Regions from separate parts of the Allobrachymonas denitrificans genome, predicted to be linked through region 2. Evidence: riboswitches for the same ligand, from Rfam matches in the RefSeq annotation. Region 2 holds a riboswitch; each other region holds the start of a gene.
The links. A riboswitch is a leader RNA that binds a small molecule or an ion and turns the genes downstream of it on or off. The one in region 2 is predicted to bind cobalamin.

Region 1 (10,400 bases), 800 kb from region 2:
CGCAGCGCGCCGGCCACCTTGTCGACGGTGCTTTCCAGACTTTGCAGGTAGCTGAGCGCGTTGGCGCCGGTCACCGCTTCCACGCGACGCACGCCCGAAGCGACGCCACCTTCTGCCACGATCTTGAACAGGCCGATATCGCCGGTGCGGCCCACATGGGTGCCGCCGCACAGTTCGGTGGAGGAACCGATGCTGAGCACGCGCACAACATCGCCATACTTCTCGCCGAACAGCATCATGGCGCCGGTCTGCTTGGCTTCTTCCATGCCCATCAGACGGGCCTGGGTGTCGCTGTTGGAGAGGATCTCGGCGTTGACCTTGGCTTCGACTGCGGCGATCTGCTCGGGAGTGAGCGGCGCGGTGTGGGCAAAGTCGAAACGGGTGCGCTCGGCGTTGACCAGCGAGCCCTTCTGCTGCACATGCTCGCCCAGCACCTCGCGCAGCGCCTTGTGCATCAGGTGTGTGGCGCTGTGGTTGCGCACGGTTGCGGCGCGCAGTTCGCAATCCACTTCGGCCGTGACGGTATCGCCCACCTTGAGCGTGCCGCGCGACAGGGTACCGTGGTGGCCGAACACGTCGGCCTTGATCTTGAGCGTGTCGGCCACGTCGAACTGCACGCCGTTGGCCACCAGCACGCCCTGGTCGCCGACCTGACCGCCGCTTTCGGCGTAGAACGGCGTGGTGTCGAGCACGACCACGCCTTGCTGGCCGGCATCGAGTTGCTGCGCGGGTTCGCCATTGACATACAGGGCCACGACCTTGGCCTCGCCGCCCAGTTGCTCGTAGCCGGTGAAGGCATTGCCCTCGCCGCTGTAGTCGAGCAGCTTGTCCATCTTGAACTTGCCGGCCGCGCGGGCGGTGGCTTTCTGTTCCTGCATGGCTTCCTCGAAGCCGGCCTCGTCCACCGTCACGCCGCGCTCGCGGCAGACGTCCTGCGTCAGGTCGAGCGGGAAGCCGTAGGTGTCGTGCAGCTTGAAGGCGACATGGCCGGGCAGTTCGCGGCGGCCGGCAATCAAGGCGTCGTCCAGGATTTCCATGCCCTTGGCCAGGGTCTCGAAGAAACGCTCTTCCTCGCCCTTGAGCGCAGCCATGACCTGCGCCTGCTGCGCCTTCAGGCGCGGGTAGGCATCGCCCATCAGCGCCACCAGATCGGGCACCAGCTTGTGGAAGAAGGGCTTTTGCTGGCCCAGCTTGTAGCCGTGGCGGATGGCGCGGCGGATGATGCGGCGCTGCACGTAGCTGCGGCCTTCACTGCCAGGCAGCACGCCGTCGCTGACCAGGAAGGCGGTGGCGCGGATGTGGTCGGCGATCACCTTGAGCGAGGGGTTGTCCAGGTCGGTACAGCCGGTTTCGCGCGCGGCGGCCTTGATCAGGGTGTCGAACAGGTCGATCTCGTAGTTGCTGTGCACGTGCTGCAGCACGGCGGCCAGACGCTCCAGGCCCATGCCGGTATCCACGCAGGGCGCGGGCAGGCGCGTGACGCTGCCATCCTCGTGCATCTCGAACTGCATGAACACGTGGTTCCAGATCTCGATGAAGCGGTCGCCATCCTCTTCGGGCGAGCCGGGCGGGCCACCGGGGATTTCGGGTCCATGGTCGTAGAAGATCTCGGAGCAGGGGCCGCAGGGGCCGGTGTCGGCCATCATCCAGAAGTTGTCGCTCTTGTAGCGCGCGCCCTTGTTGTCGCCGATGCGGATGATGCGCTCGGGCGGCAGGCCGATCACGTCCTTCCAGATGTCGTAGGCTTCGTCATCTTCGGCGTAGACGGTGGCGGTGAGGCGCTCGGGCGGCAGGCCGTAGATCTGGGTGAGAAGTTCCCAGCCCCATTCAATGCTTTCGCGCTTGAAGTAGTCGCCGAAGGACCAGTTGCCCAGCATCTCGAAGAAGGTGTGGTGGCGTGCGGTGTAGCCGACGTTTTCCAGGTCGTTGTGCTTGCCGCCAGCACGCAGGCAGGCCTGCACGCTGGTGGCGCGGTTGTAGGGACGCTTGTCGGTGCCCAGGAACACGTCCTTGAACTGCACCATGCCCGAGTTGGTGAACATCAGCGTCGGGTCGTTGCCCGGCACCAGCGGGCTGGATTCGACGATGGTGTGGCCCTTGCTGGCGTAGAAGTCGAGAAAGGTCTTGCGGATGTCCGCAACGGTCATGGGGGAAGGGGTGCTCATGCTGGGGACGGCCGAACGGCCGCAAAAGGCTGTATGGGGAACGAAATGTGCTGCCCGAGATTATAGGTGCGCAGCCATTTTCAGCAGGAGGCCGCCTATAATTATGCATACATGCAGGTGTCCGGATGGAGTCATGTCCGTCCGGATGAAACGGGAAGCTGGTAAGGCCGAGGCCAAGTCCAGCGCTGCCCCCGCAACGGTATGTCAGTCAAGCTTGCAGCTCGATGCCACTGGTCGCTTCCGGCCGGGAAGGTGCTGCAGGCCCCCTGCCCTGTGCAGGAACTGGCAAGCCCGGAGACCGGCCTGCTGTGACACGTTTGTCAGCGTTGCGGAGGGCGATGCGGGCAGTGCACAGCCGGACTTCCCCCTTTTTCTTCCCGGCATCGCGCTTCCTTCAATACCCACCTGCCAGCGCGGCAGACTGTATGCCAGCCCCGGCTGGTCTTCTAGGGTGTTACTAAAAGGAAGCAATCATGCACATCGAACCCGGCATTCTCTCCTCCGCCAAGATCGCCTTTGCCAACGTCGCAGCCGTCGGCATGCTGGCTGCCTGCGCGCCCGCGCTGGTCAAGCGCCCGGCCCTGCTGCTGCGCACCGCGCTGGCGGCGCTGTTCTTCTCCATCTTCATGCAGGTGTTCCACATGCCGGTTGGCGCATCGGAACTGCACTTCGTCGGCGCCATGCCGATCTACCTGCTGCTGGGCTTCGTGCCCACGCTGTTCGGCTTTGCCTTTGGCCTGCTGCTGCAGGGTCTGCTGTTCGATCCGCAGGATCTGGCGCATCTGGCCGTGAACAGCCTGTCGCTGATGGTGCCGCTGGCTGCCGTGCACTACGGCCTGGGCAAGCGCCTGGCCGGCAAGTTCACCGTGGCCAACATCGTGAAGCTGGACTTTGCCTTCTACGCCGGCGTGACGCTGATGGTGGGCTTCTGGCTGTCCATGGGCACCGAACCCACGCCGCTGGCCAACTGGGCCACCTTTGCCGCCAGCTACCTGGCGCTGGTGCTGGTCGAGCCGCTGGTGACGCTGGCCATCGTGCGCGCTGCGCGCGGCTTCAAGGACAGCAACTGGGCCCAGCTGTGCCTGGATGAGCGCGTGACGGCTGCTGCCTGATCACTGCCGTCCGCCGGCCCGGCCTGCAGTGTGCGGGCCGGGCTTTTGCCGTTTCTGTTTCTGGTTTTTCCCATGCAATTCTCTTCCCTGCCAGGCAAGGTCTGGTTTGTCGGCGCCGGCCCCGGCGATCCGGAGTTGCTGACCGTCAAAGGGCGCGACCTGATCGCGCAGGCCGGTGCCATCCTGTTTGCCGGCTCGCTGGTGAGCGAGGCCGCCACGCGCTGGGCGCCTGCCGGCTGTGTGATCGCCGACAGCAAGGACATGACGCTGGAGCAGATCTGCGCCTGGCTGATCGCGCAGGCGCAGCAGCACGCCGTGGTGGTGCGCCTGCAGACGGGCGATCCTTCGCTCTACGGCACGCTGATCGAGATGGCGCAGCCGCTGGATGCGGCCGGCATACCGATCGCGGTGGTGCCGGGCGTGACCTCGGCCATGGCCTCGGCCGCTGCGGCGGTGGAGAGCCTGACACTGCCCGAGGTGACGCAAACCGTGATCCTCACGCGCGTGGAAGGCCGCACGCCCATGCCCGAAGGCGAAAGCCTGCGCGAACTGGCCCAGCATCGCTGCACGCTGTGCATCTACCTCTCCATCACCCTGCTGCACAAGGTCGAGAGCGAACTGCGCGCCGCCGGCTGGCCGGAGGACGCGCCCATGCTGGTGGTGCACAAGGCGAGCTGGCCGGGCGAGGAGCGCATCCTGCGCGGCACGCTGTCCACCATCAAGGCGATCTGCCGCGAGGCCGGCGTGGTGAGCCAGAGCATGATCATCGCCAGCCCCACACTGGGTGCCCGCCAGTGGCCCGAGTTGACCAAGTCGCGCCTGTATGACGCCGGCTTTACCCACCGTTTCCGCCGCGCCAGTGCGCCTGCGGATGACGTTTCCCCCTCTTCCTCCGGAACCCCGACATGACGACTCCTACCCTGCTGCTGGTTGGCCATGGCTCGCGCGAGCCGGGCGGCAACGCAGAAATCGAACAATTCGCACGCCGCTGGCGCCAGGACCGGCCCGAGTGGCACATCGAGGTGTGCTTTATCGAGTTTGCCGATGTGCTGCTGGACGAAGGCCTCGACCGTGCCGCCGCCCATGCGCAGCAGCATGATGGCAAAGTGCTCGTATTGCCGCTGATCCTGAACGCCGCCGGCCATGTGAAAGGCGACATTCCCTATGCCCTGGAGCAGGCGCGCCAGCGCTTTCCGCAAGTGCAGTTCGACTATGCACCGCATCTGGGCGCCTGCGAGCCGGTGCTGACGGTGCTGCGCCGCAAGCTGCGCCATGCCATGCACCGGCTGGACATGCCCGATCCGCAAGGCACCGGCGTGATCCTGCTGGGACGCGGCTCCAGCGACCGCAAGGCCAATGGCGAGGTCGCCAAGATGGCACGCTGGCTGTGGGAGGAAACCGATCACGAGCTGGTGGATGTGGCCTTTACCGGCATCACCTACCCGCGCCTGGAACGCGTGGTGCAACGGCACATGCTGCTGGGCATGACGCAGATCGTGATCCTGCCCTACTACCTGTTCACCGGCACGCTGATGCACCGCATCGACCGCCAGGTGGAGCATCTGCGCAAGCAGTATCCGCAGCTGCGCTTTGCGCACAGCCAGTATTTCGGCTTCGAGCCGGAGGTGTTTGCGCTGCTGGACGAGCGGGTGGACAAGTGGCTGCGCGGCGCGCCGCATGCGACGGTGCGCTATGACGTGGCGGGGTATGTGCCGCACAGCCATGATCACCATGATCATGCGCATGGCGAACACGGACATGACCATTCGCACGACGGGCACCACCATGCGCATGCACACGACCATGGCGACGACGGCAACGACGCCGTGCGCCACTGCACGCATGTGTCCCACCACTGATTCGCACTTCACGGGTTTGCCATGAGCACCATCAACACTGTTACCGAGCAGCTCACGCGCGCCGGCCAGGTCATCGAGCATGACAGCTTTGCCATCATCGACAGCGAAGCCGGCCCGCACGTCTATACCGAAGGCCAGTGGCCCATCGTGCGCCGCATGATCCATGCCAACGCCGATTTCGAATTCAACGGCCTGACGGACTTCCATCCCGATGCGGTCGAGGCCGGGCTGCAGGCGCTGCTCGATGCCAAGGCGCGCGGCGGCATCGCCATGGTGGCGGACGTGGAAATGATCTGCGTCGGGCTGTCCAAGCCACGGCTGTCGCACTTCGGCGTGATGACGCACCAGTTCATCAGCGATGCCGACGTGATCGCGCAGGCGCAGCAGGAAGACACCACGCGTGCCGTACAGGCCATGCGCAAGGCGCATCGGCTGGGGTTGCTGGATGGCGCCATTGTCGGGATCGGGAATGCTCCCACCGCGCTGATCGAGCTGGTGCGCCTGATCCGCGAGGAAGGTGTGCGCCCGGCGCTGGTGGTGGGCATGCCGGTGGGTTTTGTCTCTGCCGCCGAAAGCAAGGATCTGATGGCCGAAGTGCAGGAAGTGCCGTGGATCGTGATCCGCGGGCGCAAGGGCGGCTCCACGCTGGTGGTGGCTGCGCTGCACGCACTGCTGGCGCTGGCCGAGGCGCGCCAGAAGCAGGCCGTGGCTGCCTGAAGCCTTCTGACCACGGAGCTTTCAAGCATGGAAGGCAAACCCCAGAAAGGCACGCGCACCGGCTTTACCACCGGGGCCTGTTCGGCCGCAGCCGCACGGGCCTGCGCCGTGGGCATGGTGCATGGCCTGGTTCCGCCCCATATCACCAGCCTGCTGCCCAATGGCGACCGCGTGAGCTTTGCCGTGGGCGAGGGGATGGTCGAGGGCGAAGGCGTGGAGCGCCATGCCCGTGCCTGGATCGAGAAGTTCGCCGGCGATGATCCCGACTGCACCGACAAGGCCCACCTCACGGTGGACCTGCGCGTGCTGCCAGGGCAGGTCGGCCGCATCGTCTATCGCAACGGCGAAGGCGTGGGCACGGTGACCATGCCCGGCCTGGGCCTGGAAGTGGGCGGCCCGGCCATCAACCCGGTGCCGCGCCAGAACATTGCCGACAACCTGCGCGAGGCACTGGACGAGCTGGGCAGCGACCTGCTGCAGCGCCACGGGCTGGAGGTGACGATCAGCGTGCCCGGCGGGCAGGACATGGCCAAGAAGACCACCAATGCACGACTGGGGATTCTGGGCGGCATCAGCATCCTGGGCACCACCGGCATCGTCAAGCCCTACTCCACCAGCGCCTGGCGCGCCAGCGTGGTGCAGGCCATCCAGGTGGTGTCCACGCTGGGGCATGACGTGGTGGCGCTCACGACCGGCGGACGCACCGAGAGTTTCGCCATTGCCGAACTGCGCAAGGACCACCCGGAACTGCCCTCGGCCTGCTTCATCCAGATGGGCGACTTTCTGCGCTATGCGCTCGATGAAGTGGTGGCGCAGGGCATCCGGCTGGTGGTGCTGGGCGTGATGGTGGGCAAGCTCACCAAGATCGCCCAGGGCGAGACCATCACCCACGCCAACCGCAACGTGGTGGATACCGATCTGGTGGCGCGCATCGCACGGCAGATCGGCGCCAGCGACGAGGATTGCACCGCCATTGCCGACGCGCAAACCGCGCGCTTCGGCGCCGAGCTGATGGTGGAACGCGGCCTGGGCGATGCCTTCCACCATGCGCTGGCTCAGGCCGCCATCGACACCCTGACTGCACCGGATCGCTATGGCGATGCCTTCCAGATCCGCGTGCTGGTGTGCGACTTTGCCGGCAACAAGGTGGCCGACGTGCTGTCGCCGCCGGTGCCCGCGCGCCCGCGACCCGAAAGCGCCGGCCGCACCGGCATCGGCCACACCCATTCATCTGACTTCGATACGGAATAAGCCCGGCATGCAGACTCTTGCCAAGGACCCCAACCCCTGCCGCGTGATCGGCGTGCTCGACGATGGCGCCGAGAGCCTCACGCCGACCGCGCTGGCGCATATCCGCAATGCGGATGTGATCATCAGCTGGGCCGACAGCCTGACGCTGTTCGCACCCCTGTTCAAGCCCGGCGCCCAAGTGCACGACGCCGGCGGCAAGCTGTCGGAAGTGCCCGAGTGGGTGCGGTCGGCGCGTGCGCTGGACCTGCGCTGTGTGGTGCTGGCCACCGGCGATCCGCTGTGCTTTGGCGTGGGCAGCTATCTGGCTGCGCGCCTGTGCGTGCAGGCGGTGGACGTTCTGCCCAATGTGTCCACCATTCAGTTGGCCTGTGCGCGGCTGGGATTGTCCTGGGCCGACATGAAGCTGGCCTCGATCCACACGCGCGATACCGGCGAGTGGGAGCGCGGCGCTCCGCCCTCGCATGGCATGTATGCGCTGGCGCAATTGGTGCGCCGCCATGCGCGTCTGGCGGTGCTGACCAGCCCCGAGAACACGCCGGGCCGCATCGCGCGCATGCTGCAGCGCGAAGGCCTTGCGGAAGATTTCCGGATGGCGGTGGCCGAGCGCCTGGCCAGCGCGCAGGAGCGCGTGCTGGGTGAGCTGAGCGTAAATGAGGTAGCCACGGCCGAGTTTGCCCATCCCAACGTGGTGCTGCTGTGGCGCCAGACGCCGCTGCCAGAACCGGTGCTGACCAGCCAGGCCGACAGCGCCTTCACCCAGCGCCAGCCCGACAAGGGCTTGATCACCAAGCAGGAAGTGCGCGCCGTGTCGCTGGCGCGGCTGCAGTTGCGCGCCTCCAGCGTGGTGTGGGACATCGGCGCAGGCAGCGGCTCGGTGGGGCTGGAGGCGGCGCGCCTGTGCTCCAGCGGGCACGTGTTTGCCATCGAGAAGAACGCGGGCGATTTCGCCATTGCACAGTCCAATCACGCGGCGTTTGGGGTGAGCAACTACAGCCTGTTCAACGCCAAGGCGCCAGAGCTGCTGGATGGGTGGCCGGATCCGGACGCGGTGTTTGTCGGTGGCTCGGGCGGCGAACTGGAAGAGCTGATCCGGCTGATTCTGCGGCGCCTCAAGCCGGGTGGTCATCTGGTGATGAACTTCGTGACGCTGGAAAACCTGGCGACAGCCACCGCGACGCTGCAGGCGCTGGAGGACAGCGGCATCCAGTGGGATGTGCTGCAACTGCAGGCTGCCCGCAGCAAGCCCATTCTGCACATGCACCGCATGGCCGCCGAAAACCCGGTCTGGATCGTGACCGCGAAGAAGGAATGTTGATGAACCATGAATCTCCATTGAGTGCGGCGGCTGGCCTTGCCGGCAAGCCGGTAATGGGCACCCTGATCGGCGTGTCGCTCGGCCCCGGCTCGCCCGGCCTGATCACGCGCGATGCCTGGGAGCAGCTGCAGCGCACCGATGCGGCCTGGGTCTATCCCGCACGCAGCGGCAAGACCCCGAGCTATGCCTTCGACATCGCCAGCCGCGCCGGCCTGCAGCCGCCGGCCGAGCATGCGCAACTGCTGTTCCCGATGACACACGATGGCGAGAAACTCGCCGCTGCCTGGCTCAAGGCCGCGCACGCCATCCTGCCCTGGCTGGAAGCCGGCCGCGACGTGCTGTTTCTGGTCGAGGGCGATGCCAGCACCTATGCCACCTTCGGCCATCTGGCGCGCACGGTGCAGCAGCTGGATGCGGCGATTCCCGTGCGCACGATTGCCGGCGTCAACTCGTTCACCTCGGCCTGTGCCGATGCGGGCATTGCGCTGGCAGAGCAGGACGATACGGTGGCCATCATTCCCGCCGCCTATGGCGTGAGCGCCATCGACCGGCATCTGAAGGAGTTCGACACGCTGGTGCTGATGAAGATCAAGCCGCTGCTGAACGAGCTGCTGGACTGGCTGGAGCAGCGCAATCTGCTGGAAGAAGCCTGGTTCATCGAGCGCTCCGGCGCCGAGGATGAACGCCACCTGAGCGGGCGCGAACTGCTGACGCTGCGAGATACCAAGATCAGCTACCTCTCGCTGATGATCATCAAGCATCCGCACCGCGTGCGGGGGGAGCGGATCAAGGGGTGTCTGAAAAAGGACCGGGCGGGAGTTGCCGCATGAGCACGGATCACAAGGTTGTCACTTCGGCCCCGGCGGTCCCCGAGGAGCAGGTGCGTGTAGCACTGGTCGCCATCACCAAACACGGCGCGGCGCAGGCGCTGGAGCTGGCCGGCCGCTGGCCGGAGCATCTGCCGCCGGCGCATATCTGCACCTCCGCCAAGTTTGGCGAGGTGTTCGCCGGGCTGCCCAATCCGGTCCATGTCTACACCGGCGCGCTGAAGGAAGAGATTCCGCGCCTGTTCGCCGAGCATGACCAGCTGGTGTTCTTCGTCTCGCTCGGCGCCGTGGTGCGCCTGATCGCCCCGCATTTGCGCAGCAAGGACGAGGATCCGGGGGTGATCGTGGTGGACGATGCGGGCGAATATGTGATCCCCGTGCTGTCGGGCCATGTAGGCGGCGCAAATGCCTGGAGCGAGCGCGTGGGCGCCCTGATCGGCGCCACGCCGGTGCTGACCACGGCGTCGGATGTGGGCAAGACGATTCCGGTGGATATCCTTGGCCGCCATTTGGGCTGGCGTGTGGAAGCGCCCAAGATCAACATCACGCGCGTGTCGGCCGATGTGGTCAATGGCGAAGCGATTGCCTTTGTGCAGGAAGCCGGCAGCCACCATTGGTGGACGCGCCCCAACCCGCTGCCCGCCAACGTCGAACTGCTGGAGCGCTTCGATCAGGTCGATCCGGCCCGCCACCGCTCGGTGCTGTGGGTGACGCATGCCGAGCTGGATGCGCCATTCTGGCAGCAATGGCACGAGCGGCTGGTGGTGTATCGCCCTCCGGTTGGACAGCAGGAAGATGACCGTGGTTGAAGCGCAAGAACTGACGCAAAAGCCGGCGCCAGATGCAAACCAAGCCTCGACGCCCATGCAAGGGCAGGCAACGCAGCTCTGCGCGCTGGGCCTGGGCTGCGACCGCGGCACGCCTACGGCGACGCTGCAGCAGGCCATCGAGCAGGCGCTGCTGCAAGCAGGTCTGCAATGGCACCAGGTGGCCGCCGTGGCGAGCATCGACCTCAAGGCGGACGAGACCTGCATGCAGGAAATCAGCCGCCAGCATCACTGGCGCATGCGCTTTTTTCCGGCGCAGCGACTGGCGGGCGTTGCGGTGCCCAATCCGAGCGAAACCGTGCGCAAGTACACCGGCACGCCATCCGT
Region 2 (10,400 bases):
CCGGACATGCCCAGGGACGCCCCCACCGCCACGCACAGCACGGTGCGGGGCACGCGCAAGTCCCACAGGATGCGCGACGGCACCCATTCACCCGCCAGCGCGCCCTGCAGCAGGCGCAGCGGTTTCATGTCGGCATAGCCCACGGCCAGCGAGGCGAGCGCCAACGCCGCCAGCAGCAGCCATGCTGGCAGCCACCACAGGCTGGAGCGAATTCCGGTTTCTTGCATGGCCCGCATTATGAAGCGCTCTTGCGCTGCGCCAGCATGCGCGCCACCTGCAGACTCCAGTAGCCGCCGCAGATGGTCATGCGCGTCGGCAGGATGGTCTCGCTCAGGCTGGTACCGGCCAGCGCGGGATGCAGTTGCTCACGCGGTTCCACACTGGGGAGCTTGCGCGCGTAATCGGGGGTCATCATCAGGTCGGGCTGGGCTTCGACCAGGCGCTCCAGCGGCAAATAGCCGTAGCCATTGAGGCCTGCCAGCACGCCGGCATTGCGATAGCCGGCCAGTTGCAGCAGCTCATCCATCATGGTGCCCTTGCCGGTGCTGTAGCCCTGCCAGCTGCGCTCGGCGGCGATCGGCCAGGGCTTTGGATCGCCCTGCACGGTGGTGCGCAGCGCCTGCTCCTGTTCGCGGATGGTCTGCACGAGCTTCTGCCCGCGCTCTGGCTCGCCGACGGCAGCGGCGACAAGCTCAGTCTGCGTGACCACTTCGTCCAGCTTGTGCGCCAGCGGCACCTCCACCACGCGGATGCCGAGATCGCGCAGCATCTGGCTGGTGTAACGCGTGGTGTAGGCACCTACCAGCACCAGATCGGGCTTGAGCAGCAGCACTTCTTCCGTATCGCCACGGACAATCGGCAAGGTGCGCGCCTTCGTCTCCAGCATGGACAGCTCGGGATCATGCGCCAGCTTGCTCAGTGCCGCGATACGCTGCGGCTCGACCAGCTGCAGCAGCAACTGGTCGGCGCAGAGGTTGAGGGAGACGATGCGCTGGGGCTTGGCGGTAATGGCCGCCTTGCTCGCCCCAAGCGGAGCGGGTTTGTCGGCCGGTTGGCAGCCCCCTAGCGTTGCCAGCAGACACACGCCAGCCGCCACCGTAACGCCCCACCGCCCCCGCCGAGGCGGCGGAACGGGCGAACATTCAGCGGATTCGGGCGTGTGCCACACAGTCATGCCGGCAGCTTACTTGAAGTCCCAGCGGTAACCCAGCTTGAACTCGCGGCCGGGCATGGCATAGCCGGGAACCGACTCGTAATACTTGTCGAACAGGTTGTCGACACTGAAGCTCAGGGTGTGATTCGGCAGGAAGCGGTAGGCCACGCTGGCGTCCCACAGGGTGTAGCCCGGGTACTGCTTGGTGGTACTGCTCCAGTCGGCAAAGAAGGCGCTCTTGGTGGCCTTGCCGGTATAACGGGCGCCCACTCGCGTGTGCAACTTGTCCCAGTTGCCGTCCAGTGTCAAGCGTGCACTGTGTTTGGGTACGTACTCAAGATCTTTCCATACACCCTTGCTCTCTGATTCGGCGCGGAGGCTATGGGTATAACCCAATCCGAGTTTGAGATTGGGATTGATGTCCCAGCCTGCCGTGAGTTCGAGTCCGCGCATGCGGGCCTGATCTGCGTTGATCCAACTGGTGTAGCCTTTGCCTGCTTCCTGATATTTGTAGCTGACGATCTTGTCCTTGACGCGGGTGTCATAAAAGGTCAGGTCAACGTTCCAGTCAGGCTGTTCCAGCGTGACGCCGATATCCGCGCTGCGGCTGCTCTCGGGCTTCAGGTTGGGGTTGCCACGGTAGTTCGAGAACGTGGAGTAGTCCCCTGCCAGCTTCCATGCGCTGGGCGCCATGAAGCCCTTGCCGGCCGAGGCGTGCACGGCCACCATCGGCGTAAAGTAGTGCTTGATACCCGCGCTCGGGCTGAACTGGTTGAATGTCCGGCTTTGCGGCGTATTGTTGGGCAGCAGGGCCGTCGGCAAGGTGGACAGCTTGAAGCGGTCATAACGTCCACCCACGTACACGTTGGTCTGATCGTTATTGAATGCCATATGCTGTTGCGCGTAGATGGCAGTCGTCTGCAGCTTGCTGTCGGGGTTGTAAACCGTTGCGGGACCGAACAGGTAGCTGACCGATCCGGCCTTGGTCTGGTCGTAATCCACACCATACACCAGCTTGTAGCCATCCGCCCAGGTCCATTCATCCTTGAGTTGTGCGCCCTGCCAGGTGATTTTTGCATCGAAATCCAGCGGACGCTGGCCGCTTGGCGGCGCCTTGTAAGTAGTGTTGGTTTCCTTGCCGGAATAGACAGCCGCGCTCAACGCATGTTGCCCCATCACCCCCTTGAGCTTGGCACTGTACAAATCGCGCTTCACATCCTTGACAGTAGGCTTGCCGTCATACTCCGACCAGGCACCAGGGTTCCCAACATCATCGCCGCGCGCCACATCTGCACGAGCGTCAAGTGTCCAGCCCGGAGCAAGTTCAAAACCGAGCCGGAGTCCGTGACTGTACTGAGTGGCAGCGCTGTTGTTCCAGCGCGTGCCATCGCCGGACTTGTAGTCACCCTGCTTCTGCCATGATCCGAAATAGTCCAGGTTCAGCCACGGAGTCAGTGCACCGCCAATATCCGCTTGCACCGAACGATGCTTGAAGTTGCCGACAGAAACGCCAACCCCGCCCTGCAGATCGCCAGTACGGCGAACCGGAATCACATTGATAACGCCAGACATGGCTTGTGCGCCATACAAAGCAGAAGACGGTCCGCGCAGCACCTCGACCCGAGCGGCCCCCTGGCTGGGAATCAGGCCAATGTTGTCCTTGATGGCAGGGATGCCGTCCTGCAGAAACAGCGTCTGCCACGACTCACCCACCATCGGAGAACTGGGCGTATAACCGCGCACGGAAACGGCAGCATTCATGCCCGGATACTGTTTGATATCGACGTTGGCGGTCTTGTCCAGCAGGTCAGCCAGATCGTGGTGGGGTGTCTGCTCGATTTCCTTGCGGGTAACCACCTCGATACGCTGTGGCGTATCCTTCAGGCGCATTTCCGATCGTGCGCCCGTTACGACGACGCGATAGGTGTCTGCATTGGCGCCAGTGTCTTGCGATGCAGCCACAACCTCAACAGGCCCTGCCGTCTGCGCCACGGCAGCAGCAACCGGCGTCAGGCAGAAAAGCAAGCCTGCCAGGCGGATGGATTCCATTTTCATTTTCAAAGCCACTCTCGATTTTCCTGATGGCCACGCTGCACGCAGACAGTTTCGCTGCAGGCATTGCACGACATCGCACAGGCCATGCAAAGCCTGCTTGCGTTGTCACGACGATGCCGGAAGAAACAAGCGATGTTCTGTCTGCTCCCCGCAGACGGCCAGGTTCAAGCTGTCGCAACCCTGATCCGACAGCATCCACAACAACAGGCCGGTATCCGGACTCGCAAGTTCTGGTGCATCGCCTTCCCACAGGCGGCGCGCGCGTTGCCTTGCACAACGCCGCACCGCACCTGCAGTGGCTGCCGCGCCATCGATTGGCGCAGCCTGATACACCCACACTCGCTTACCGTTGCGGGGGCAGTCCGGGCCTGACGTTGCCATGCAACGCGCACCCGGTTCCCGTTTAACCTGCGCATTCCGGCCGCAGCCGGCGCCTGCAGGCACCTGTGGTCTAGTGCACCGGCCACACGCCGATGCGTGACCGATTGTAATTACAAACCCTGTCGCTGCCCACGAAATGGGCAAGACATTGCCGTTCAAGTGCCTGTACGCAACGCCCCTTTGCCCACGCGGGATGCCGCATTGCAGGATAATTGCGCCCCATGACCATCAAGATTCATACACCCGAAGAAATCGATCACATGCGGGTGGCCTGCCGTTTCGCGGCCGAGCTGCTCGACTATATCGGCCCGCACATCGTCCCCGGCGTCACCACCAACGAGATCGACCGCCTGTGCGAGGAGTACACCTCCAGCCGTGGTTCCGTTTCTGCGCCGCTCAACTACGCGCCCCCGGGCCACACGCCCTACCCCAAGTCCATCTGCACTTCGGTCAACCAGCAGGTGTGCCACGGCATCCCCAACGACAAGCCGCTGAAAAAAGGCGATATCGTCAACATTGACGTGACCCCCATCACCAACGGCTGGCATGGCGACAGCAGCCGCATGTTCATCGTGGGCGGCGAAGATGCTGCGCCCCCGTTCGTGCGCCGTCTGTGCCGCGTCACCCATGAGTCGATGTGGAAAGGCATTGTCGAAGTCAAGCCGGGCGCGCGCCTGGGCGATATCGGCAGCGCCATCCAGAAATACGTCGAAAGCCACGGCTACAGCGTGGTGCGCGAATTCTGCGGCCACGGCATCGGACAGGAATTCCATACCGAACCGCAGGTACTGCACTACGGCAAGCCCGGCACGCTGGAAGAGCTGCAGCCCGGCATGATTTTCACGATTGAACCGATGGTCAACGCCGGCCGCCGCGAGATCAAGGAATCGAACGACGGCTGGTCCATCGTGACGAAGGACCGTTCGCTGTCGGCCCAGTACGAGCACACCATCGTCGTGACCGAAACCGGCTACGAAGTGCTGACCGTATCCGAAGGCATGCCTGCGCTGCCGGATTTCGTCAGCGCCATCCGCACCTGAACCCGGCCTGACCATGCACGCGCAGAGCCCGGACGCCGTTGCCCCAGAGGCGCTGCAGGCGCTGCGGGATGGCTATGCGCGCGACAAGGAAGCCCTGCTTGCGCACTTCCGGGATCCGGACATCGGCTACCGCCGCATGCGCGGCGTGCTGGGCACGCTGCGGAAGCTGACCCAGCTGACTGACGCCGTGCTGCTGGCGCTGTGGCGCCTGCACGGGCTGGACCGGGACAAGGCCGCACTGGTGGCAGTGGGCGGCTACGGACGCAGCGAGCTGTTTCCGCATTCGGATGTCGATGTGCTGGTGCTGCTGCCCGATGCGGCGCACCCTGCCCCGGCGCAGGATCCTGTCCAGGCCCGCGTCAGCGCCTTCATCGGCAGTTGCTGGGATCTGGGCCTGCAGATCGGCTCCGCCGTACGCACCCTGTCGGAGTGCCTGAGCGAATCCGCGGGCGACATCACGGTGCAGACCTCGCTGCTGGAGCGCCGGCTGATTTTCGGCCCGCAGGCCCTGTACCGCCAGCTGAGCGCGGCCTACGACAGCGCCATGCAGCCCTATGCCTTCTACCTGGCCAAGACGCTGGAAATGCGTCAGCGCCACGCCAAGTTCGACAACACGCCGTATGCGCTGGAGCCCAACTGCAAGGAATCTCCCGGCGGCCTGCGTGATCTGCACATCGTGCTGTGGGTGGCCAAGGCAGCCGGCTACGGCACCACCTGGGATGCGCTGACGCGCCACGGCCTGATGACACGCTACGAGGCCAAGCAGATCAAGCGCAACTACACCCTGCTCAGCCTGATCCGCGCCCGCCTGCACATGGTGGCCAACCGGCGTGAAGACCGGCTGGTGTTCGACATGCAGACACTGGTGGCCGAGCTTTTCGGCTACACCCCGATCGAACGCCAGACGCGCCAGGGCCACGATCGCAGCCCGATCCGCCCCAGCGAAGCGCTGATGCGGCACTATTACTGGACGGCCAAGGCCGTCACGCAGCTCAGCCAGATCCTGCTGCTGAACATTGCCGAACGCCTGCGCGATTCCGGCCACACACGCAACTACGACCCGGCGCCCGTCACCCGCGCCATGCGTGCGCTGCAGGCACGCAGCTCCGCACGCGATCCGCAGGCGAGCGAACCCGGCGCCCAGCTCGCCGCGCAGGAAGTGGTCAACCCCGTGGCAAGCACGGCCACGCCACACACCGACTACCTGGCGCTGGGCGCGCAGCGGCGCGAAATGCGGCCGATCAACGAGCGTTTTCTCGACAACAACGGCCTGCTCGAAGTGGTCAGCGACACGCTCTACCGCGAGCAGCCGCACGCCATTCTTGAAACTTTTCTGGTACTGCAGCAGACGGTCGGCATCAAGGGTCTGTCGGCACGCACGCTGCGCGCCCTGTTCAACGCCCGCGTGCTGATGGACAGTGCCTTCCGGCGCGATCCGGTCAACCGGCAGCAGTTCCTGCAGATCCTGCAGGCGCCCAGCGGCGTGACACAGGCGCTGCGCCTGATGAACCAGACCTCCGTGCTGGGCCGCTACCTGTGGGTGTTCCGCAAGATCGTGGGCCAGATGCAACACGACCTGTTCCACGTCTACACCGTGGATCAGCACATCCTGATGGTGGTGCGCAACGTGCGGCGCTTCTTCAAGGTGGAGCATGCGCACGAGTATCCGCTGTGCTCGCAACTGGCCGCCGGCTGGGACTCGCCCTGGATCCTGTCCACCGCCGCACTGTTTCATGACATTGCCAAGGGCCGCGGCGGTGACCATTCGCTGCTCGGCGAGCGCGAAATCCGCCGTTTTGCCAAGAACCACGGCATCAGCAAGCCCGACACCAGCCTGCTGGCCTTTCTGGTGCGCGAACACCTGAGCATGAGCACCATTGCGCAGAAGCAGGATCTGAGTGACCCGGAAGTGATCCTCGCCTTTGCGCGCAAGGTGGGCAACGAGCGCTACCTGACGGCGCTGTACCTGCTGACCGTGGCCGATATCCGCGGCACCAGTCCCAAGGTGTGGAACGGCTGGAAAGGCAAGCTGCTGGAAGACTTGTACCAGGCCACCCTGCGCGTGCTCGGCGGTCACCATCCAGATCAGGATTCGCTGGTGGAATCGCACAAGCGCGGCGCGCTGGTGGAAATGGCGCGGTTTTCCATGCCCTTCGAGGGCCATGTGAAGCTGTGGAACACGCTGGACGTGGGCTATTTCATGCGCCACGACAGCGGCGACATCGCCTGGCACACACGCCACATCGCCCGCCATGCCGGCCAGGGCAAGACGGTGGTGCGTGCCCGCCCGGCCCCGCATGGCGAAGGCCTGCAGGTGCTGGTCTACAGCCCCGACCAACCAGAACTGTTCGCCCGCATCTGCGGCTACTTCGAGCAGGCCGCCTTCAGCATTCTGGACGCCAAGGTGCACACCACCAGCGATGGCTACGCGCTCGACACCTTCCAGGTCGTGACCTCGCTCATGCCCGAGCACTACCGCGAGTTCATCACCATGGTGGAAACCTCGCTGGCGCGCGCCATCGAACAGCACGGCCCGTTGCCCGAACCCGCGCGTGGCCGTGTTTCGCGCCGCGTGCGCATGTTCCCGATCACGCCGGCGGTGCAGCTTTCTGCCGATGAAAAAGCCCAGCACTGGGTGCTGACCATCACCACCAGCGACCGTCTCGGCCTGCTCTATCGCATTGCCCGCGTGCTCAGCCAGCACCAGATCAGCGTGCAACTGGCCAAGATTTCGACCATGGGCGAGCGGGTGGAAGACACCTTCCTGATCGCGTCGCCTTCGCTCGCGTCGGCACGCTTCCAGGCCGAACTGGAACGCGCGCTGCTGGATGCGATTGCCATCCACTGAGACATTTGTCACAGCCTAGGCAAAAAGCATCAGTGCAATTAGCATTTACACACACTTTGGGGCTCTTCGTAAAGCCCGTGCAGCACCGCTCTGATTGAATAATGGCGTGCTGCCTGATCAAGGCACGCGCCCAACGGAGATAACCATGAAAAAACAAATCGCCATCCTGATTGCCACCACAGCCGCCGCCTTTGGCGTATCGGCTGCTACCGTCCATATCAATCCGCCTTCCGTCAACGTGGGCGTGCCCGGCGTGGTGGTATCCACCCCCGGCGTTGTCGTGAACCCGCCGGTTGCGGCGCGGGGCGACAACGGCCTGCATCTGGGCCAGCGCAAGGCACATGTGAACCAGGGCAACCATTACGGCCAATACAAGAATGCCGGCAAGGGCAAGCGCAAGGGGGCTGGCAATATGGGCCGCGGCAAGAAGTGGTGATTTTGAAGGGCAGTTTGTCGCTGCCCTGAACCCGCAAAGAAAAAGACCTGCTTGAACGATGCAAGCAGGTCTTTCTATTTGGTGCCTCGAACCGGAATCGAACCGGTACGACGTTTTACCGTCGGCGGATTTTAAGTCCGCTGTGTCTACCAATTTCACCATCGAGGCGTGGCGCATCTGATACAGATGCGCCGGAAAGCCTGCGATTATACGGTGGGCAGACTCAGCGTGCCGCCTCACGACGCGTGCGCACAGCCTCGGCCAGCTGACGCAGCACCGGCTCGGTCTGATCCATGCTGATGCAGGCATCGGTAATGGATACGCCACGCTTGAGTTCGCCATCGCCCAGGTCCTGCCGCCCTTCTTCCAGATGACTCTCGATCATCACGCCGGTAATGCGGCGCTCGCCGCCGGCGATCTGGGCGGCCACGTCGGCGGCCACGTCGATCTGTTTCTGGTGCTGCTTGCTGCTGTTGGCGTGCGACAGGTCGACCATGACCTGTTCGGTCAGGCCGGCCTTGGCCAGCGCCTCGCAGGCGGCCTGCACATGGGCTGCATCGTAGTTGGGCGCCTTGCCGCCGCGCAGGATCACGTGGCAGTCGGCATTGCCTCGCGTCTCGAAGATCGCGGCCTGGCCCATCTTGGTCATGCCGATGAAGGCATGGGGCGATTGTGCCGCCACCATGGCGTCCACCGCCACCTTGATGCCGCCATCGGTTCCGTTCTTGAAGCCGACCGGGCAGCTCAGGCCCGAGGCCAGCTGGCGGTGGCTCTGGCTTTCGGTGGTGCGGGCGCCGATGGCGCCCCAGGCGATCAGGTCGCTGATGAACTGCGGGCTGAGCAGATCCAGAAATTCAGTGCCTGCCGGCAGGCCCAGCTCGATCACATCCAGCAACAGGCGGCGCGCCTTTTCCAGGCCTACGTTGATGGCGAAGGTGCCATCCAGATGCGGGTCGTTGATGTAGCCTTTCCAGCCCACGGTGGTGCGCGGTTTTTCGAAGTACACGCGCATGACCACCAGCAGTTCGCCTGCGAGCTCCTGCGCCAGCGGCAGCAGGCGCTGGGCGTACTCGATGGCCTGGTCGTGATCGTGGATGGAGCACGGCCCCACCACCACAATCAGGCGGTCATCGCGGCCGTGCAGCACATCGCTGATGGCGCGACGCTGCTGCTCCACGCGCTCCAGCGCCACATCGCTGATGGGCAGGCTTTCCTGCAGCAGGGCAGGAGTGAGCAGCGGGCGGACGGCGCTGATACGGGTGTCGTCGATGCGGGTGGTGTCGTGGGTAGAGGAAGTCATGCCGGTACAGTGTTCAGGATTGCTGCAATGCAGCAGATCATTGTAGCGGCTCGGCAGCCGTCCTGCTTGCTCAGCGCGCAGCCCAGCGCCGCTGCACATGCGGCCACAGCACGTTGATGGTCAGTCCCAACAGCACCAGCCCGGCCGCCAGCAACTTCCACCCCGGCATGCCCTCGCCCAGCAGCAGCGCCGAAGCGGCCATGCCGAACACAGGCACCAGCAGTGCCATCGGGCTGACCGAGGCAGCTGCATAACGGCTCAGCAGCCAGGCCCAGGCGCCGTAGCCGAAAATGGTGTTGCCGTACGATTGCCACAGCACGGCCAGCCAGGTACTCCAGCTGGTCTGCGTGACGCCCTCGACGATGCGCGGCCAGCCCTCGAACCAGAGCGAAAGCAGGAACAGCGGCGGCACCGCAAATGCGCTGCTCCATACCACGTAGGCCAGCATGTTCAGCTGCTCGCCGCCACGGGCCTGCTGCGCCAGTGCGGCCGACCGGTTGACGATATTGCCTGCGGCCCAGCTGATGGCCGCCAGCGTGATCAGCACCAGTCCGAGCAGCGTGGTCGATCCATCCGTGCGCACGGCAATCACCACCATGCCGGCCGCCGCCACCATGCTGGCCACCAACTGGAACAGCCGCGGCCGGTCACCCGAAAGAGCCATCGCCATGCCCATGGTGAAAAACACCTGCGACTGGATCACCAGCGAAGCCAGCCCCGGCGAAATGTCGCGCTGCATGGCGATGAACAGCAAACCGAACTGCCCTACCCCGATCAGCACGCCGTAGGCCGCCAGGTTGCGCCAGGGCACCTGCGGCCTTTTCACCAGCAGCATGAAGGGCAAGGCCGCCAGCAGGTAGCGCAGCGTGGCAAACAGCAGCGGCGGCAAGGCGTCCAGCGCCAGCCGGATGACGACGAAATTCGTGCCCCAGACGAACACGACGGCCAGCGCCAGCAGCAGGTGGCGCGCGGGGATGACAGATTGCATGAAATGGAAAACGGGCAGCAGCAGGAGGAATCAGGACAGGTGCGGCAGCCCGCGGCGCGGGCTTACCAGAAAGGCCGCGCCTCCTTCAGCGATTCCAGTGCCTGCTCGGTTTGCTGGCTGGATTCCATGTCGATGTGCTCGTACCAACCGGCCACGGCCCCGCCGGCAAATGCCGTTTCGGGGTGCTGGCTGGCCAAGG
Region 3 (10,400 bases), 610 kb from region 2:
GTCGGTAGCATGCACGGCACCCGCAAGGGTGCCGCCGCGGATCAGTGTCCCGACTTTCCCGCCGTCATGCCCAGACGCTCGATCAGCTTCAGGTCGGCTTCCACATCGGGGTTGCCGGTGGTGAGCAGCTTTTCACCGTAGAAAATGGAGTTGGCACCAGCCATGAAGCACAGCGCCTGCATGGTATCGGCCATGGCACTGCGGCCAGCCGACAGGCGCACGCGCGCCTTGGGCATGGTGATGCGGGCCACGGCGATCATGCGCACGAACTCCAGCGGATCGATGTCTTCGGTTTCGGCCAGCGGCGTGCCCTCGACCTTCACCAGATTGTTGATCGGCACGCTGTCCGGATAATGCGGATGCAGATTGGCCAGCTGGCCGATCAGCTCGGCACGCTGGCGACGGCTTTCGCCCATGCCGATGATGCCGCCGCTGCAGACATTCACGCCCACGTTGCGCACGTTCTCCAGCGTGTCCAGACGGTCCTGGTAATCGCGCGTGCTGATGATGTTGCCGTAGTTCTCGGGCGCGGTGTCCAGGTTGTGGTTGTAGTAATCCAGACCGGCTTCCTTGAGCTGCTCGGCATGGTCCTTGGTCAGCATGCCCAGCGTGCAGCAGGCTTCCAGGCCCACGTCCTTCACCGTCTTGATCAGCGTGACCACGTTCTCGATGTCGCGGTCCTTGGGCGCGCGCCAGGCCGCACCCATGCAGAAACGCGTGGCACCCGCGGCCTTGGCCAGCTCGGCGGCCTCGCGCACCTTGTCGGCTTCCATCAGCTTGGTGGCATCGACGCCGGTGTCATAGTGCACCGACTGCGGGCAGTAGCCGCAATCCTCCGGGCAGCCGCCGGTCTTGATCGAAAGCAGCGTCGCAAATTCCACTTCGGCCGGATTGAAGTGCTCGCGGTGCACCTGCTGTGCCTTGAACATCAGCTCGGGGAACGGCAGCGCAAACAGCGCCTCGATATCCTCCACCGCCCAGCGGTTGGTGCTCTGCGGCACCGGCTGGTTGTTGCGCGGGGCGCAGAAATGCACGGTCTGCTCGCCGCCGGTATGGCAGGTGGCGGGGGAATGGGTGACAGGAGTGTCCATCTTCGGGCTTTCTCTACATCAATCGGAAGAATCGCAGCACGCATTGTCCGCTACCGGGCTTTGCCCAGGCTGACAAAGCCCCTGCAGGAACGGGGCACTGTGGCCCCAGCTATTGTCAAAAACCACATCCGCCAGCGGCATGCGGCTGGCCCAGCGCTGCTGCTGCAGCATGGGCGCATCATAAAACTCGGGCACCGGGCCGATGCACAGCAGCGCCAGCGGGCTGGCCCCTTCGGGCAGCTGCAGCAAGGCACCCAGCTCGTCGGGATCGAAAATCGACACCCAGCCCACGCCCAGCCCCTCCGCACGCGCCGCCAGCCACAGGTTCTGCAGCGCGCAGCCGACCGAAGCGATATCCATATAGGGCATGGTGCGCCGGCCGAACACATGGCGCTCGCGCCCGTCCGCCAGGCATACCGCGATCAGCTCGGCCGCCTCGCGGATCCCTTCGACCTTGAGCTTGAGAAAATCCTCCTCGCGCTCGCCCAGCGCACGGGCCGTGGCCACGCGTTCGCGCTCCACGCAGCCATGGATGCGCTCGCGCAGCCCCGCATCGCTGATGCGCAGAAAGCGCCAGGGCTGCATGAAACCCACGCTCGGCCCCGCATGCGCCGCCAGCAGCAGGCGCTCCAGCACCTCGGGTGCCACCTGCGCGCCCGGCGTGAAATGACGCATGTCGCGCCGCTGCGCCATCACGCGGTAGATCGCATCCCGATCCGCCGCCGGATAGGCATGCGATGCATCCTGCGGCACGGCAGTCGGCAAGGCTGCAGCCTCACCCGATGATGCGTCCGGGGCGAAAGGCAGGCTCGTCATGGTCTTGCTCACCAAATCCGCTCAGTCCTCGATCCCGCGCTGTGCCGGAATGCCGGCATCGAACGCATGCTTGACCGGGCGCATCTCGGTCACGGTATCGGCGATGTCGACGATCTCCTGCGGGCAGCGGCGGCCGGTCAGGCACACATGCACATCGCGCGGACGGTTCTTCAGCGTCTCCACCACATCTTCCAGCGGCAGCCAGCCGTACACCAGCGGATAGGTGATCTCGTCGCACACCACCAGGAAATACTCGCCGCTCAGGATGGCGGCCTTGGCCTTTTCCCAGCCGTCGCGCGCCAGCTGCGCGGACTTTTCCAGATCCTGGCTCTTCCAGCTGAAGCCGTCGCCCAGCCCTTCCACGGGCACGCCGATCTGCTCGAACATGCGGTGCTCGCCAAAGCGGGCGCTCGGCACCTTCATGAACTGGTAGATCTTCACCTTCTTGCCGCGGCCGGTGGCACGCAGCGCCAGGCCGAAGGCCGCCGTGCTCTTGCCCTTGCCATCGCCGGTGTTGACGATCAGGATGCCGCGGCGTTCGCCATCCGACTTCTCGTACGGCTTTTCCTTGGGCGGTTCCTCGATTTTCATGGCAGGTCCTTTCAGTCGGAAGATTTCAATGTCAGCGGCAAGCCTGCCGCCATCAGGGTGACGTGGCTGCACACTGCCGCCACGCGCTGGTTGAGTTCGCCGAGCGCGTCGACAAAGGCACGCGTCTCGCGGCCGAGCGGAATCACGCCCAGACCGATTTCATTGCTCACGATATACAAGGGGCCCGGCCAGGCCCGGATGGCCTCCAGCAGATCGGCAACCGCGGCCTCCAGCCGCGCAGCATCGGCGACCGGCTGCACATCCTCCTGCTCCAGCGGCATCAACTGCTGCGTCAGCCAGAGCGTGAGGCAGTCCAGCACCAGTGCCACCTCCGGCGCACCATGCTGGCGCAACAGGCCGGGCACGTCCAGTGCGCCGCCCCACTCCGCAGCCTGCAGGGTCTGCATGCGCGGCACGCGCCGGGCGCGATCCTGCTGGTGGCGCGCGATGCGCTGCTGCATTTCCTCGTCCCAGGGCAGTGCCGTTGCCAGATACAGGGCACGGCGCCCCGCATCCTGCTCCAGCCAGCGCGCCACCAACTGCTCGGCGCGCACCGTCTTGCCGGATTTCTGGCCGCCCAGGATCAGTTCGTGATGCCTCATGCCGCCCTCCACGGCTGCGCACGGCGCACGCCAGGGCGCAACCCGTTCAGGAGAGAAAGACCAAGAGAGAAAATGTCCGCCAGCACCGGCACCAATGCCACCATGAGAAAAGCCCGGAAAACCGCTGGCGCCCCGCCGCTGCATTCCGTTCCGGCGCCGGCCCGCAGGCAGGCGCCCCAAATCAAGCTTGCTGGCCGGTATCCGGGCTGACGGCATGGCAGCGCTGCCTTCCCGGCACCTGGCCAGTGGCGTGCGAGAACACTGCGGCAGCCGCTTCACAACCCGGGCTGCGCCGTATCACCGTTGCGGGGGCAGCGCAGGCCTGTGCCCTGCCAGCCATCCCGGCAGGACTCCTGCTTCCCGTTTACCCGGCGGCCACAACGACCTGCCAGGCACCAGCAATCCGGATATTGTAGGACGATTCGCCCCGTCCCTGAGGAAAGCCCCCATGGCGTCCCGGCGCCATCATCTACAATGTGCAACAAAGGGCCAGGCCTGCAGCTGCAGGCCACGCCAGCTATCTTGTTGCCTGTCGTTCCCGTGCCATGACCACTCCCCTCACCCCGCTCTCGCTCGACCAGGTCGCAGACCGCATGGAGCACATGCTGCTGCGCTACCAGGAGCTGCAGAAAACCGCCGCCCTGCTCCAGGGCCAGCTGCAGGAAGTTATCCAGGAGCGGGATTCGCTCAAGTCGCGCCTGTCGGCCGCCCGCGCGCGCGTCGACGCCCTGCTCGCCCGCCTGCCGGCCGAGCCGGTGGCAGCGCCGGCCGCCCCGGCGCCCGCCATGGCCAGCGTCTGGGGCCAGCAGCCCCCTGCCGCACAGCCTTCTTCTGCCAAGGATGATCCGCAATGAAGCAAATCGAAGTTCCGATCATGGGCCAGGCCTATGTGCTGGCCTGCCCGGAAGGTTCCGAAGACCGCATGACCGAGGCAGTGCAGCGCGTCGACACCGCCATGTGCAAGATCCGTGATGCCGGCAAGATCCGCGCACGCGACCGCATCGCCGTGCTCGCCGCCCTCAACATGGCCTTCGACCTGATCGAGAAGGAGCAGCAGATTGCCGCCATGCCCGCCCCCGCCGCCGAAGGCGAGGTACAGCCGGCCGAGTTGGTGCACCCCCGCATGCAGGCCCTGCTGCAGCGCATGGACGAGGCGCTGGCCGAGGACGGCCGCCTGATCTGACAGCCGTACACAACGCGCGGGCTTTTACATCTGCAAATTTCCCACGCGGGCGAATTTCATCCTAAAATGAAGGCGTCTGCAGCGAGCTTGGCTTTATATTTCCTTGAACCAATGCTCTCTGAGCCCGGGCTTGGTAGATCGCTCGGCCAGCGTGATCATCTCGCGTTAGATGAACCCAAGGCCTTGCTGCCCTCGCCCACCTGAACCCCTCCGTTCAGGATGACGGTCTGGCTCTGCTGCAGACACCTCTCAGCCGTCTGGCGCCCCTCGCGACAGACCCCAAGCCGCCCACCAGGGCGGCTTTTCGCGTTCGGAGCTCCGAACGCCTCAGCAGATTTCCCGCCATGATCCTCGAACCCATCACCATTGTCGAACTGGCCGCGCTCGGCCTCACCGGCGGCTTCATGGCCGGCCTGCTGGGCGTGGGGGGCGGCATGGTGCTGGTGCCCTTCATCACCTGGATCCTGGCCAGCCGCGGCGTCGACAACGAACTGGCCGTGAAGATGGCGATTGCCACTTCCATGGCCACCATCATCTTCACCTCCATCTCCAGCGTGCGCGCCCACCACAAGCGCGGCATGGTGCGCTGGGATCTGGTCAAGGGTATCGCCCCGGGCATCATGATCGGCGCACTGGTCGTCAGCATCGGCGTGTTCGCCCTGCTCAAGGGTGCCTGGCTGTCCGTGGTGTTCGGCGTGCTGGTGATCCTGGCGGCGCTGCAGATGTTCCTGGATCGCAAGCCCAAGCCCACGCGCCAGATGCCCGGCCGTGGCGGCCAGATGGCGGCCGGCAGCGTGATCGGCTTCCTGTCCGGCCTGCTCGGCGCCGGCGGCGGCTTCCTGAGCGTTCCCTTCATGACCTGGTGCAACGTCGCCATCCACAACGCCGTGGCCACCAGCGCCGCCCTGGGCTTTCCGATCGCGGTGTTCAACGTGATCGGCTACGTGCTGGGCGGCTGGAGCGTGGCGGGCCGGCCGGAATGGTCGGTTGGCTACGTCTGGCTGCCAGCCCTGGCCGTGATCGCCAGCTGCAGCGTGCTGATGGCCCCGCTGGGCGCACGCACCGCGCACGCCCTGCCGGTCAAGACCCTCAAGCGCATCTTCGCCGGCATCCTGATGCTGCTGGCGGTCAGCATGCTGATCAAGGGTATCCGCCTGCTGGGCGCGTAAACCTCAGGGCGTGGTGCACCACGGCGCCTGATCATGCATCAGGCCCATCCACAGCGCCACGCCGGCGCTGATGGCCAGCGCCAGGCCAGCCAGGCGAATGCCCCATTCGCCATCGCCCAGCTTGCGCATGCGCAGCAGCAGCCACGGGCCCGCCATCAGCGACACGCTGGTGCCCAGCACGAACAAGGCCATCACGGCTGCCCCCTGCCATACCACGCCGGTCAGGGCCGCCACCATCAGTGCCGAATACAGCAGGCCACAGGGCAGGAAGGCCCACAGCATGCCCACCAGCACCGGCCCGAAAGAACCGCCGCGCTGCTGCAGGCGCTTGATGCGCTCCCACACCTTGCGCGCCGAGCGATCCAGCCAGGCCGGCTGCCGCCCCTGGAACATCAGCAACACCCCGAGCACCAGCGCGGCGACGTGGATCGTGCTCCACACCGGCCGCAGCGCGGCACTCTGCACCGTCAGCCAGCCCAGGCCCTGCATGGTGGCCGCGGCCAGCGCGCCCAGGCCGGCATAGCCCAGCACCCGCCCCACCTGGAACAGCCCCATGGCCGTATTCTGCTGCGCCGGCCGTTCACCGGCCGTGACGCCGATCCCCGCGCATGCCGCGCCGCACATGGCAATGCAGTGCGGGCCGCCCGCCAGGCCCATCAGCAGGGCCGTGACGATCAATGATGCTTCCATACTTCTCTTTCATGCAAAACGGCCGGCACGGTATGCACCGGTGCCGGCCTTGCCATGGCAGTCCCTCTCACCCTGCCGGGTGTCTGCCACCGATCAGATGATTTTAGAGAATTTCACGCGGGTGCGGTCCGCCTGCAGGTACTTGTCGAACACCATGGCCACGCCACGCACGAAATACCAGCCCTGCTCGGTGACGGTGATGCCGTTCTCGGTGATGCGCACCATGCCTTCCTCTTCCTTCTGCCCGAGCATCTCCAGCTCGCGCGCGAAGTAATCCTTGAAGTCGATCAGCCAGGCCAGGTTGATCGACTCGTAGTCGATCTCGCCCTGGCACATGATGGCCATGATGACGGCGCGGCGGATCAAGTCGTCTCGCGTCAGCGCCAGGCCACGCACCACCGGGAAATGGCCGCGCTCGACCGCGTCGTAGTAGTCTTCCAGCGTCTTGGCGTTCTGGCTGTAGGTGGCGCCGATGCGGCCGATGGCCGAAACGCCCAGGCCGATCAGGTCGCAGTCCGGCTGCGTGCTGTAGCCCTGGAAGTTGCGGTGCAGGCGGCCTTGGCGCTTGGCAATGGCCAGTGCATCATCGGGCAGCGCAAAGTGGTCCATGCCCACGTACACGTAGCCGGCATCGCCAAAGGCCTTGAGCGATTGCGACAGCATCTCGATCTTTTCGCCACCGCTGGGCAGCGTGTAGGCATCGATGCGGCGTTGTGCCTTGAACCGCTCGGGCAGATGCGCGTAGGCATACAGCGCAATACGGTCCGGCCGCAACTCGTTCACCTGCTTCAGCGTGCGTGCAAACGAGGCCGCGGTCTGCTGCGGCAGGCCGTAGATCAGGTCGACGTTGACCGACTTGAAGCCGATGCGGCGCGATGCCTCCACCAGCGCAAACACCTGCTCGGCCGGCTGGATGCGGTGCACCGCCTTCTGCACGTCCGGGTCGAAGTCCTGCACGCCGAAGCTCAGGCGGTTGAAGCCCAGGTCGAACAGGTTCTGCAGGCGTTTTTCATCCACCGTGCGCGGGTCCACTTCCACCGAGTATTCGCCGCCCTCTGCCAGTTCAAAGGCCCCCCGGATCATGCCCATCAGCTGACTCAGTTCCGCATCGTCCAGGAAGGTGGGCGTGCCGCCACCGAAGTGCAGCTGCGACACCACCTGCCCGCGCCCCAGATGCGCGACATGCAGGTCAATCTCGCGCTGCAGATAACGCAGGTACTCGGTGCCGCGCTCGCGGTGCTTGGTGATGATCTTGTTGCAGGCGCAGTAGTAGCACAGCGACTGGCAGAACGGCACGTGCACATAGATCGACAGCGGCAGCACATGGCCCGGCCGGGAATTGTGCCGCTGCTCCAGCGCAGCGATGTAGTCGCTCTCGCCAAAGGCCTCGACAAAACGGTCAGCCGTGGGATAGGAGGTGTAGCGCGGGCCAGCAATGTCGTAGCGGGCCAGCAATTCTGGGGTGAGGATGATCTGTTCGGTACTGCTCATGGTCTCGGGCATTCTAAGTGAGCAAGCGCCAGCATAACCCCTTGCTGCACAAAAGCCTGAACGGTTGCGGGCGCTGCCATGCTGTCATTGCGGGTATCTACTTTGCCAGCGAAATGCCCCTGCAGCCATTGATATGTATCAACCCCTCTTTTCCGCCATGCGATAATCGGCACTTTCCATGACAAGGATCAAGTGCGCAATGGCGCGCGCCCCGGATAGCTGCATGTCTCCTTCGCTCCCCAAGTCTTACAAAGTGGCCTGCTCGAACTGCAATCTGCGCGAGCTGTGCATGCCCATGGGTCTGAGCGAGGCAGAACTGCGCTATATCGACAACATGGTCGGTGCCCGGCGCAGGATTCCGCGTGGCGAACCGCTGTTCACGCACGGTGACCCGTTCAAGGCACTCTACGCCATCCGCACCGGCTTTTTCAAGACCACGGTCACTGCGCAGGACGGCCGCGACCAGGTCACCGGCTTCCAGATGGCCGGCGAGATCGTCGGGCTGGACGGCATCGTGCACGACCGCCACACCTGCGATGCGATCGCGCTGGAAGACTCCGAAGTCTGCGTCATGCCCTATGACGAACTCGAGGCGCTTTCCCGCGAAGTGACGGTGCTGCAGAACCACGTGCACAAGATCATGAGCCGCGAGATCGTGCGCGACCAGAGCATGATGCTGCTGCTCGGCAGCATGCGCGCCGAGGAACGCCTGGCCGCCTTCCTGCTCAATCTGGTGCAGCGCCTGCATGCGCGCGGCTTTTCGCAATCGGAACTGGTGCTGCGCATGACGCGCGAGGAAATCGGCAGCTACCTTGGCCTCAAGCTGGAAACGGTGAGCCGCACCTTCTCCAGGTTTGCCGAACAGGGCATCGTGGAGGTGCGCCAACGCCACGTGCGCATTCTGGATACGGCAGCGCTGCAGCAGCTGGTCAGCCAGCACCACCCCGAATAGCCCGGCAGCACTGCACGAGCAAGCACCAGCGGCGGTGGTGCCGCCCCCATCAAAACAGGAATGCCGGCACGCAGCCGGCATTCTTCACGGAAGCGTCGATCAGCGCGACGCCGGAACGCCTCCCGTGGCGGCATGATTGCGCGCCCGGTTGGCAGGGGTGAATTGCGCCCCCTGGTCGGACAGGCCGGGCGTTTCCACCTCCCGGCTCTCGATCAGCACCTCATTGGGCGAATGCGCGATGAAGTACCAGGTGATCAGGCTGGCGATGATGACGGCCACCGGGCCGCCCACCACCATCCATACGATCGGATACTTCCACCACGACCGGCCCTCTTCGGGGTGAGGGACCTGACCACGGGACGAAGCATCCGGGTTGCTGGTTTGCATGCGTGACTCCTGGCTCATCATTTCGGTACCAGGAAGGCGGCCTTTTCGGTCACCATGGCATCGCTGCCGGTTTCACGGATATCCAGGTAGATCGGGTGCGAACCCGGCTCCATGGAACCCACGGGAATGCGCACGGCGACCACGTGCTGCTCGACCTGGGCCGGGCCGATGGTCATGTCTGCCCCTTCGGCAATGGTGGCGCCGGGCAGTCCGTTCACGCGGATCTCGTAGTTCTGCTCGCTCTCGGTGGTGTTCATCACGCGCACCAGGTACACGTTCTCGATCTTGCCGCCGTCGACGATGCGCGACATCACGCCACGGTCGCGGATGATGTCCACCCGCATCGGCTTGCGCATGCTCAGGCTGGTCACCAGCGCAGCCGCAATCAGCACCAGGATGCCCGTGTAGACCAGGATACGGGGACGCTTGATCCGGTTCCAGATCTCGCTCTTGCCCCAGTTGTTCTTCATCGCGTTCTCGGTGGAGTACTTGATCAGGCCACGCGGGTAGCCGACCTTGTCCATCACCTCGTCGCAGGCATCCACACAGGCGCCGCAGCCGATGCATTCGTACTGCAAACCCTTGCGGATGTCGATGCCGGTCGGGCAGACCTGCACGCACATGGAACAGTCGATACAGTCGCCGAGCGCAATCGTGCTGCGATCGACCTTCTTGGAGCGCGGACCGCGCGGCTCGCCACGGTTCTCGTCATAGGTCACGATCAGCGTGTCGGGGTCGAACATGGCGCTCTGGAAGCGAGCGTACGGGCACATGTACTTGCAGACCTGCTCGCGCATGAAGCCGGCGTTGCCGTAGGTAGCGAAACCGTAGAAGAAGATCCAGAAGGTTTCCCAGTTGCCCAGGTTCCAGTGCGCGAAGTTGCCGATCAGTTCGCGGATGGGCGAGAAATAGCCGACGAAGGTCAGGCCCGTCCAGACCGCAATCGCCAGCCAGATCAGGTGCTTGCCGCCACGCTTGAGGATCTTCTCGCCCGTCCAGCCGCTCTTGTCCAGGCGCATGCGGGCACTGCGGTCGCCTTCCATTTTGGCCTCGACCCAGAGGAAGATCTCGGTGTAAACCGTCTGCGGGCAGGTGTAGCCGCACCACAGGCGCCCTGCCACCGCCGTGAACAGGAACAGCGACAGTGCGGAGATGACCAGAATGCCCGTCAGGTAGATGAAGTCCTGCGGGTACAGCACCAGGCCGAAGATATAGAACTTGCGCGCACCCAGGTCGAACAGCACGGCCTGGCGCTCGCCCCAGTTCAGCCAGGGCAGACCATAGAACACGATCTGTGTGAGCCAGACGAAAATCCAGCGCCAGTTGGTGAAACGACCGGAAATCGAACGCGGATGGATCGCCTTGGATGCCGCAAAAAGCGAACCGCCGGTAGCGGCCGACATCAAGGTGTCCTTCTCGATCGGGATG

Region 1: linked by a shared signal. The riboswitch ahead of KKQ75_RS07835 (energy-coupling factor ABC transporter permease) and the one ahead of KKQ75_RS04200 (TonB-dependent receptor plug domain-containing protein) in region 2 are both predicted to bind cobalamin.
Region 3: linked by a shared signal. The riboswitch ahead of KKQ75_RS01275 (bifunctional adenosylcobinamide kinase/adenosylcobinamide-phosphate guanylyltransferase) and the one ahead of KKQ75_RS04200 (TonB-dependent receptor plug domain-containing protein) in region 2 are both predicted to bind cobalamin.

The regions. Positions count from the first base shown of each region.
Region 1 covers NZ_CAJQUA010000001.1:1,683,413-1,693,812, forward strand. Annotated here, with positions in the region: gene alaS (alanine--tRNA ligase) at 1-2,165, opposite strand, end outside; cobalamin riboswitch at 2,264-2,486, shown strand; gene KKQ75_RS07835 (energy-coupling factor ABC transporter permease) at 2,639-3,277, shown strand; gene cobM (precorrin-4 C(11)-methyltransferase) at 3,350-4,186, shown strand; gene KKQ75_RS07845 (sirohydrochlorin chelatase) at 4,183-5,136, shown strand; gene KKQ75_RS07850 (precorrin-8X methylmutase) at 5,158-5,853, shown strand; gene KKQ75_RS07855 (cobalt-precorrin-5B (C(1))-methyltransferase) at 5,881-7,104, shown strand; gene cbiE (precorrin-6y C5,15-methyltransferase (decarboxylating) subunit CbiE) at 7,112-8,419, shown strand; gene cobI (precorrin-2 C(20)-methyltransferase) at 8,419-9,249, shown strand; gene KKQ75_RS07870 (cobalamin biosynthesis central domain-containing protein) at 9,246-10,055, shown strand; gene KKQ75_RS07875 (cobalamin biosynthesis protein) at 10,111-10,400, shown strand, end outside.
Region 2 covers NZ_CAJQUA010000001.1:885,759-896,158, reverse strand. Annotated here, with positions in the region: gene KKQ75_RS04210 (FecCD family ABC transporter permease) at 1-227, opposite strand, end outside; gene KKQ75_RS04205 (ABC transporter substrate-binding protein) at 236-1,084, opposite strand; gene KKQ75_RS04200 (TonB-dependent receptor plug domain-containing protein) at 1,184-3,202, opposite strand; cobalamin riboswitch at 3,398-3,671, opposite strand; gene map (type I methionyl aminopeptidase) at 3,811-4,629, shown strand; gene glnD ([protein-PII] uridylyltransferase) at 4,643-7,477, shown strand; gene KKQ75_RS04185 (hypothetical protein) at 7,623-7,913, shown strand; tRNA gene KKQ75_RS04180 (tRNA-Leu) at 7,993-8,081, opposite strand; gene KKQ75_RS04175 (3-deoxy-7-phosphoheptulonate synthase) at 8,137-9,213, opposite strand; gene KKQ75_RS04170 (EamA family transporter) at 9,284-10,201, opposite strand; gene KKQ75_RS04165 (CHAD domain-containing protein) at 10,264-10,400, opposite strand, start outside.
Region 3 covers NZ_CAJQUA010000001.1:271,070-281,469, reverse strand. Annotated here, with positions in the region: gene bioB (biotin synthase BioB) at 42-1,091, opposite strand; gene bluB (5,6-dimethylbenzimidazole synthase) at 1,110-1,784, opposite strand; gene cobO (cob(I)yrinic acid a,c-diamide adenosyltransferase) at 1,929-2,498, opposite strand; gene KKQ75_RS01275 (bifunctional adenosylcobinamide kinase/adenosylcobinamide-phosphate guanylyltransferase) at 2,510-3,100, opposite strand; cobalamin riboswitch at 3,276-3,515, opposite strand; gene KKQ75_RS01270 (DUF904 domain-containing protein) at 3,646-3,954, shown strand; gene KKQ75_RS01265 (cell division protein ZapA) at 3,951-4,283, shown strand; gene KKQ75_RS01260 (sulfite exporter TauE/SafE family protein) at 4,628-5,452, shown strand; gene KKQ75_RS01255 (sulfite exporter TauE/SafE family protein) at 5,456-6,142, opposite strand; gene hemN (oxygen-independent coproporphyrinogen III oxidase) at 6,236-7,633, opposite strand; gene fnr (fumarate/nitrate reduction transcriptional regulator Fnr) at 7,857-8,585, shown strand; gene KKQ75_RS01240 (nitrogen fixation protein FixH) at 8,685-8,972, opposite strand; gene ccoG (cytochrome c oxidase accessory protein CcoG) at 8,990-10,400, opposite strand, start outside.